Regions from separate parts of the Lacticaseibacillus huelsenbergensis genome, predicted to be linked through region 1. Evidence: riboswitches for the same ligand, from Rfam matches in the RefSeq annotation. Region 1 holds a riboswitch; the other holds the start of a gene.

The links. Region 1 has a riboswitch for lysine ahead of lysA (diaminopimelate decarboxylase). Riboswitches for the same ligand answer to the same signal wherever they lie in the genome.
Region 2: it holds a riboswitch for lysine, as region 1 does, so the genes downstream of both, LHUE1_RS00045 (amino acid permease) here and lysA (diaminopimelate decarboxylase) in region 1, are expected to answer to the same signal.

Annotation. Positions count from the first base shown of each region.
Region 1 covers NZ_CP120687.1:1,318,822-1,323,518, reverse strand. Annotated here, with positions in the region: gene dapF (diaminopimelate epimerase) at 1-811, opposite strand, end outside; gene LHUE1_RS05915 (aspartate kinase) at 813-2,192, opposite strand; lysine riboswitch at 2,698-2,877, shown strand; gene lysA (diaminopimelate decarboxylase) at 3,014-4,363, shown strand; gene dapD (2,3,4,5-tetrahydropyridine-2,6-dicarboxylate N-acetyltransferase) at 4,373-4,697, shown strand, end outside.
Region 2 covers NZ_CP120687.1:10,970-15,666, reverse strand. Annotated here, with positions in the region: gene LHUE1_RS00060 (hypothetical protein) at 1-30, shown strand, start outside; gene alsS (acetolactate synthase AlsS) at 536-2,212, shown strand; gene budA (acetolactate decarboxylase) at 2,279-2,989, shown strand; lysine riboswitch at 3,049-3,223, shown strand; gene LHUE1_RS00045 (amino acid permease) at 3,367-4,697, shown strand, end outside.

The sequences.
Region 1 (4,697 bases):
CGCGGTGAACCACCGTTTTGACCATTCCTCCTGGACTATACACGGTATTGACGCGATCCAACGCTGCTTGGTTGGGATGGGTCAAGATAAACGCCAGGGTCGTTGCTGACATGCCGGTACCGCAAGCATTGGTAAACCCGACGCCGCGCTCATAGGTCCGGGCAAACAGCGTATCCTGCCCTAAGATTTCGGCAAATGTGACGTTAACCCCTTCCGGAAAATAAGGATTTTCCCCGTTCAATTGCTTGCCAATCCGTTCAAGATCCGGACCAGCCAACTCGTCTTTGGACACAAACGCAATCAAGTGCGGATTGGGCACGGCAACCGCGGTGAACTTCAGATGCGGATGAATGGCCGGCAAAACGGTGTCAACAATGCGATCCGTGCCTAAATTAGCAAACGGCAAAGCCTGTGGCACAAAACTAACCGGGGAAATTTCAACCGAATACGCCGGTACGCCGGTTGCTAATGGCTTCTGCTTGGCGACCGCCAAATCCGCAAAGTCAGTGTGGACCCGGAACGATGTTTGGCCGGTTTTTTCACTTAAATATCGCGCCACTGTCCGCAACCCGTTGCCACAAAGCTTGGCAAAGCTGCCGTCTGTATTAACGACGGTCATTTCCCCCGCTGTTCCGGGTGCATCCGTAATCGCCAAAACGCCGTCCGCACCGCCTAGCAAACCGGTCTGACTGTCGGTTAGCCGTTGCGTCAATGTCGCCAGCTGCGTCTTCGTCAACGGCTGGGTCAGTTGCGTTTCATCCAATAAAAAGAAACTATTTTCGGAACCGTGAACTTTTTGCAATGTCACCATGTTAGTGTACCTCCAGACGCTGATTAATCGGAATGAAAAAGGCGTTGTAAATTGCCTTGACCGCGCGATTGGCTGACTCCCGCGAGGTGCCTAGCATCAGTGAAATCTGCGAGGCGCCTTCGTTGATCATCGACACGTGAACACCGGCACTCGCTAACGGCTGCAAAATCGTCTGAATCAAGCCAGTCCGCTGCGCCATTCCTTCGCCGACAACCATGATAATCGCGTAATCATCGATCCACTTCAAAACATCGGGATGGACCGCCGCTTGGATCTCATCGCACACAGCCTTCCGCTTGGCCTCGTTCAGCTGTCGATCATCCAGAATAATCGTCAGATCGTCAATCCCGCTTGGCATATGCTCGTAGCTGATGCCGTGTCGCTCCAAAACCTGCAGCAACTTCAGTGTAAAACCGACTTCCTTATTCAATAGATAACGATGCAGGTAAATGGCGCCGAAGTGTTGCGAACTCACGATGCCGGTAATGGCGTGCTTCGGAACAAAATGCTGTTCGGGAACAATCATGGTCCCAGGAGCATCGGGATGATTAGTGTTCTTCAAATTAATGGGAATCTGTCCCGCAATGGCTGGCAAAATTGCTTCATCATGAAAAACGCCAAACCCACCATATGAAAGCTCCCGCATTTCCCGATAAGTCATTTCCTGAATCATCTGGGGATTTGCCACCACACGCGGATCAGCTGCGGCAACCCCATCCACATCGGTAAAGTTTTCATATAAGTCGGCGTGAAAACCGTTGGCGAGAATGGCTCCGGTGATATCGGAACCGCCGCGCGAAAAAGTGGCAACGGCACCTTTACTGGTATACCCATAGAACCCAGGCACCACCAGCACACCCAGCGGTCGACTAAAAGTTTCCAAATGCGTGTAAGTTTCACGTGAAACTTCCGCATCATTCGGATCATCGGTCACCACGATGCCCAAGTCTTTCGGCTCGCCATAAGTAGCTTCAATACCTTCATGATTCAAAACGGCGGTCATCAGAAACGCATTCAACTTTTCGCCGCGAGCCTTGAATCCGGCCAGAAGATAATCGCGATTGGCAAATGCCTTTTTCGGTAATTGGTATAGTTCTTTTCTGATTTGCTGCATGACTTGGGGATCAAGTCCGAAATCATCGGCGATTGCGTGATAACGCGCAACAATTTCGGTAACGACTGCAGTTGCATTTTCATGGCGCAAGACCGCTTGGGCATACTGAATCAACAAGTCTGTCACTTTAACGTCACCGGGATGCCGTTTACCAGGCGCGCTAGTCACCATCACCTGCCGCGCAGGATTTGCTTTCATGATTGCCACAACTTTGGCAAACTGCGACCCATTTGCTAATGATGACCCGCCAAACTTTACGACCCGCACGATAAACTGCCTCCCTAATGGGTTCTCTATCGCAAGCAACTCGCAGCTATTCGCTCACAGACATCGCGTTTCGCCAACTCGTTTCTGCAAATGAGAACTCTGTCATTTTATTTTGTACTTTAGCAGACTCTCGCAGAAACACAACCCCCAGCGGCGGCGGAAAATCGGCATGTTCTACCGGCATTGCATAGAAACAAAGTGTTGAAATTTGTTTCTAATTTTTTTGCTCAAACAGGTGGCGAGTGAGTTTTGGGTATCAGGTGACGAAAAGTTAGTTGGTGCAGGAACGTGCCTGTATGTAAAGAGTTTGAGCGCAATGGCTAACGCTCACTGGTTTTCTCTGCTGCTCTCGTTAACGCGTTCACTGGGCCAGAAACCTGCGTGTAAGGACCTCAGGCGCAATGGCCAAGTTCGGGCCATCACGCCTGAGGCCACTTACACTCCGGTTTCTAACCGGCCCAGTTCACGCTCTTGACGCTTTCGTTTTTTTATTATAGTCTGGTGATAAACAGATAGAGGTTGCAACCAACATGAGTATCCGAATCGAGCGAGATCCTTCGCGGTGACGTTTGGTGAAAGGGGCGGTTGCCGAAATGGGGGCGCCGGGATCGGCAAGCCTGTTGGGCCAGGGTTGAATAAATCCTGTACTGTCGCTTAGAAACCTAAGCGGGGCGCTATCATTCAAGTAGATTGCAAGTTGGGATCTTTTTGTTTGACGCGTGGCCAAACAAAAGGATCCCTTTTCGTTTGCCATTGCCCTGCCGTAACGCGTTCACTGGGCCAGAAACCGGCCCAGTGAACGCTCAAGGAGGATGCCTGATATGAATTTTGCTACAAATCAAGAAGGTCAATTAACCATCGGCGGCGTTGCGGCCAGTCAGCTGGCGCACACGTTTCAAACGCCGCTTTACGTGTATGATGTCGAAGCGATTCGCCACCAGATTCGCGCGTTTAAACAAGTTTTTGAGGCTGCCAACGTCCGTTATGCTGTCAGTTATGCTTCCAAGGCGTTTGCGACCATTGCGATGTACGATATCGCGAAGGCTGAAGACATTCACGTCGATGTGGTTTCCGGCGGAGAATTGTACACGGCTAAGGCCGCCGATTTTCCCATGGCAAAAGTCAGCTTTCATGGCAATAACAAAAGCAAAGCTGAGCTGCAACAAGCACTGGATGCCGGCGTCGGCACGATCATCGTGGACAATTTTCATGAATTGGATCTGCTTGATGAGCTCTTGAACGCAGCAGTTGGCCAACAAGATGTTTTGATTCGGGTCGCTCCTGGGATTAGTGCCCACACCCATGCTTATGATCAAACTGGTCAAACCGATAGTAAATTCGGCTTTGATCTTGAAAGCGGACAGGCAGATGAAGCAGCCAAGCAGATTTTAGCCGACGAACATCTGAATCTGCTCGGCATCCACGCCCATATCGGTTCGCAGATTTTTGAAGTAGCCGGATTTGAAGCCGTCACCCAAAAGCTGCTGGCTGTCCTTGACAATTGGCACCGGCAATTCGGTTTCACCCCGCAAGTGCTCAATGTCGGCGGTGGTTTCGGGATTGCTTACACCAGTCAGGATGATCCGTTGCCGCCAGAAGCGTTTGTCAAAGCCATTCTGAGCACCCTCAAGACGCAAAGCAGCCAGCTTGATTGGCAGCTTCCGGCAGTCTGGATTGAACCGGGGCGGTCGATTGTCGGCCCCGCCGGCTACAGCCTTTACACGGTCGGCAGCCGTAAAGACGTACCTGGGCTGCGGCCATATGTTGCAGTTGACGGCGGCATGGGCGACAACATTCGGCCCGCCCTTTATCAGGCGCAATACACTGCGGTGGTTGCCGATCACCCGACCGCCAAGCCAACCGAGCATGTCCATCTCGTCGGCAAGTACTGCGAATCCGGGGATATTTTAATCGACGATGCCCCATTGCCCGCCACGCAGCCAGGTGATGTCGTTGCCGTTTTCGACACCGGCGCTTATGGCTACTCCATGGCATCCAACTACAACCGCAACCCGCGGCCGGCCGTCGTTTTCGTTGAAAATGGCCAAGCTCAGCTGGTCGTCACGCGCGAAACTTACGCTGACTTGATTCAGCACGATCACCACTACGCCGCACCGAGCTCGTCAGCACCCGCAACCACCGCCAACAACGCTACTACCGCAACCAAATAGGAGGCCATCATGGCACAATTAGACACCCAAAAGATCATTTCAACCATTGCCAACAGTCAGAAAACAACACCCGTTAAGGTCTATCTCAAAGGCGAGTTAGCTGATTTGCACTTTCCAAAAAGTGTTCACGCATTCGTTGGGGAGCACACCGGAACGGTCATCGGCGACTGGGCGATTATCCAGCCAATTCTGAAAAAGGCCAAGCTTGATGATTACTATGTCGAAGCCGCGGGCCGCAACACCGGCGTTCCTTTGCTGGATATCAAAGCGGAAAATGCCCGGATCGAACCCGGCGCCATCATCCGCGACCAGGTTCTGATCGGCAACAATGCGG
Region 2 (4,697 bases), 1.3 Mb from region 1:
GGCAAAATCAGTCGTTCCATGCAGTCTTGAAAGCAGTCGTTATTTGGAAGTTGTATGATTGAGTTGGCATCGCCTATTGTGGCGGTGCTTTTTTGATGAGCGTGAACCGGCGCGGTAAGAAGTCGGAGCATAAGTGGCCTCGAGCCAAAATGGCTGGTCTTTGGCCATTTTGGCTCGAGGTCCTTATGTGCAGGCTTCTGCGCCGTTGAGCGCGTTATAGAAACCGGAGTTTGGCCGTTAATTGCCCTAAAATAGAACACCTGTAAGCAAACAAATAATCTGACCCGTCCCCACGGCACTTTGTGAGCAGTTTTTAAGCAAAGTTTATGCCGTTTCGTTTAAAATCAAGATGATGCTAAAAAACATCAGCTAAGTGACTCCCGACCGACTCGACCAATTTTATAATTGATACAGATTGATGAAAAATATGTAACAGAACATTTCTGTTTAGTCAGTGTTTTTCAAAAAAACTAGGCTTGAAACGGAACACAAAAAGCGTATTATGAAACACATCAATAATTTAGGAAGTGGCGAAATGGCAGAAGAGAAGCGCTATGGCGCAGATTTAATTGTCGAAAGTTTGGCAAATCACGGGATTGATTATGTTTTTGGTATCCCCGGCGCCAAAATCGACCGGGTTTTTGAAACCTTGGAGCATCCCAAATCGGAAAAGAGTCCGCAATTAATCGTGGCACGGCATGAACAGAACGCTGCGTTCATGGCTGCCGGGATCGGGCGTTTGACTGGCAAACCCGGCGTTGTCCTGACAACTTCCGGACCAGGTGCTTCAAACCTGGCAACTGGCCTGGTGACCGCAACCGCTGAAGGTGATCCGGTTTTGGCTTTGTCTGGTCAGGTAAAGCGGGCGGATCTGTTGCGTAGTTCCCACCAAAGCATGCGTAACGCCGATCTTTTTGCGCCGATTACCAAATATGCCGCTGAAGTGCAGGATCCGGACAATGTTAGTGAAATCATTGCCAATGCTTATCAAGCCGCGGAATCCGGCAAGCAAGGGGCAAGCTTCGTGTCGATTCCTCAAGACGTCACTGATTCACCGGTGAACTCGGAACCGATTAAGCCGCTGGTGGCGCCAAAGTTAGGGCCGGCGAGTCCTAGTGATATGACTTACCTGGCGCATGCCATTAAAGAGGCATCGCTGCCTGTCTTACTTTTGGGAATGCGCGCGTCATCAAGCGACGTAACCGAAGAGATTCGCGAGTTGTTGTCAGTCACCGAGTTGCCGGTTGTTGAAACCTTCCAAGGTGCAGGTATTATCTCTCACCGCCAAATCGACAATTTCTTTGGCCGGGTGGGTTTGTTCCGCAACCAACCGGGGGATATGTTATTGCAACACAGCGATCTTGTCATTGCGATCGGCTATGATCCGGTTGAATACGAACCACGTAACTGGAACGCGGATGGCAAGTCGCGCATCATCGTCATTGACGATGTGCCAGCGGAAATCGATCATAACTTCCAGCCAGAAACAGAGCTGATTGGTGATATTTCCCAGACACTCGATATTTTAGTCCCGTTACTGCGGGGTTATCAGGTTGCGCCTGAAAGCAAGCAGTATCTCACAGAGTTACAGGCCAAATTACAGGAAAGTGATGTTCCGCCAGCCCTCTCAGATCAAAAAGTCTTACACCCGCTCAGTATTGTGGCCGCATTGCAAAAACGCGTGACTGACGATATGACAGTTGCTGTGGACGTCGGCAGTCACTATATCTGGATGGCCCGCCATTTTCGGAGTTACGAACCGCGCCACTTGCTGTTTTCCAATGGGATGCAGACGCTAGGGGTTGCTTTACCTTGGGCGATTGCGGCGACTTTGGTACGTCCGGGCAAAAAAGCAGTTTCAGTGTCAGGCGATGGCGGCTTCCTTTTCTCGGGGCAAGAGCTAGAAACAGCCGTTCGTTTGAAGGCTGATTTGGTTCATATTATTTGGAACGATGGCCATTATGATATGGTAAAATTCCAAGAAGAGATGAAATATGGTCGGGCAGCAGGTGTCGACTTTGGTCCGGTTGATTTTGTGAAGTATGCAGAAGCTTTTGGTGCCAAGGGTCTGCGGGTCAATAAACCGAGTGAACTTGGCAAGGTGCTTGATGAAGCGTTTGCGACTAAAGGGCCAGTGCTGGTTGACATTCCGGTCGATTATTCCGACAATGCGGAACTCGGCGCGGCAATGCTGCCTGACCAGATTTATTAATCGTTGGCGGCAGGTTGATTCTGGGCGGCTGCAGGCCCAACCCTGCGCAAAAGGAGGGACTTCTTTTTGGAAACGGATCGATTGTATCAACATGGGACACTGGCAATGTTAGTGCCTGGTTTGTTTGCCGGAACGCAGACAATTGAAGCGTTGTTGCAACACGGTGACACTGGTATTGGCACGTTGACCGGCCTTGATGGCGAGTTGATTATTCAAGCCGGCAAAGTTTATCAGGTGAATGCACAGGGGACTGTTCGTGAAGTTGCAGCGGATGAGAAAGTGCCGTTTGCGAATGTTCATTATCAAGACGATGTTTCGGCCGGGAAGCTTCAGGGGTTGGATCTGACCGGGTTTCAGAAAGCGGTTCTTGATCGGTTACAAACGAGCAATCTTTTTGCGGCAGTTAGGGTCGAAGGGACCTTCACGCAAATGCACACGCGCGCTGTGTTGCCGCAACAACCTCCTTACCCGACGTTGACAGAGACGGCTTCGGGCCAAAAAGAATTCCATGCCGATAACGTCAAAGGCACGCTGATCGGGTACTTTTCACCGGATCTTTATGCCGGTGCGGTATCGCCGGGTTTCCATTTGCACTTTTTGTCGGCTGATCATCACATGGGCGGGCACATTCTCGGATTTGAGCTCGACAGTGGCGAATTATTTTTACAAAAGTTTAGCGACTTTCAGTTACACTTGCCAACCGATGACGAACCGTTCTTAAAGCAGCACTTTGACACGGCTAGTTTAGTCGATGACATCCGCAAAGCTGAAAATTGAGTTAAAACCGGGTGAGAGCCGGTTGCCGTTAGAAACAAGACATGATAACGTGAACCATAATCAAGATTAGAGGTCGCACCGCTCATCAGTCGCAACTGCAATGGCCTGAACGCCAGATGCGCAGTTGTTAAAGGGAAAGGTGCCGAAATGCCGGCTTAGTTCAGTAAGGCGGTGTTGGGTCAGTGGATAACATCTGCTGGACTGTCGCGACTATCGCGGGGCGCTAACAAATCGGATCACGTTTATTCATGACGAGAAGTAGAATAAGCCGATGGGTTAGTTACTGACACCCACCGGTTTTTTTGGTGCTTAAACGCCCTGTAACCGTAACAAACCCAACGTTTAACATCTCACCCATTCAGCAAAGGAGTACATTTGTGGCAAAGTCAGCAACGAATCAGGTAAAGCGAGAACTCAAAACCCGGCATCTTTCAATGATTGCTCTCGGCGGCAGTATTGGCACCGGACTTTTTGTCGCCAGCGGCAGCGCGATTGCAACTGCCGGCCCGGGCGGCGCTATCGCGGCATATATTGGTATCGGGTTAATGGTGTTCTTTCTGATGACCAGTTTAGGCGAAATGGCCACCTATGTGCCGGTATCCGGTTCCTTTTCAGAGTACGCCAGCCGGTTTGTTGATCCGGCGTTTGGCTTTGCCTTAGGTTGGAACTACTGGTTTAACTGGGCGATCACCGTTGCCGTCGATGTTTCAACAACGGCCATTGTGATGCACTTCTGGTTGCCGGATGTGCCGGGCTGGCTGTTTTCGCTGGGCTTTTTGGCGCTCATTTTTACGATTAACATTATTTCCGTTAAGTCGTTTGGCGAAACCGAATATTGGCTGTCATTAATCAAAGTGATCACTGTCCTGGTCTTTCTGGTCGTAGGTTTGTTGACCATTCTGGGGATCATGGGCGGACACGGTCCCATCGGCTTTAAAAATTATACGACCGGGGCGGCGCCGTTTGTTGGTGGGTTACCGGCAACATTAGCGGTTTTCGTGGTTGCAGGGTTTTCTTTTCAAGGTACCGAGCTAATCGGAATTACGGCGGGCGAAAGTGCCACCCCGGAAACCAGCATTCCCAAGGCGATTAAGCAGGTGTTTTGGCGGATCTTATTGTTCTATATTTTGTCTATCGCTGTCATTGCCGCCATCATTCCTTATACCAGTCCGAACCTGTTAGGCGCCAGTGTTGATCAAGTGGCAATTTCTCCGTTTACGCTGGTTTTTGATCGAATTGGCCTCGCCGGAGCGGCCAGCGTGATGAACGCCGTGATTCTGACATCGGTTTTATCGTCTGCCAATTCCGGCATGTATGCTTCAACCCGAATGTTGTGGGCCATGGGCGGATCCGGATTTGCGCCACGCGTTTTTCAAAAAACGAATACGCGCGGTATTCCGATTGCAGCCTTACTACTGACGACGCTGGTCGGTGGTTTGACATTTTTAACCAGCATCATGGGACCCCATGTTTACCAACTGTTGGTCGCCGCATCCGGTCTGACCGGATTCCTAGCGTGGCTTGGGATTGCGGTGTCGCATTTTCGCTTCCGCCGTGCGTTTGTGAAGCAAGGGCATGATGTTCATGAGTTAAAATATCATGCAAAATGGTTCCCGGTTGGCCCGATTTTGGCGATTATCATGAGCTTAATTGTGATTGTGGGTCAGGATTTGCAAGCGGTGCAACATTTTGCATGGGGACGCCTACT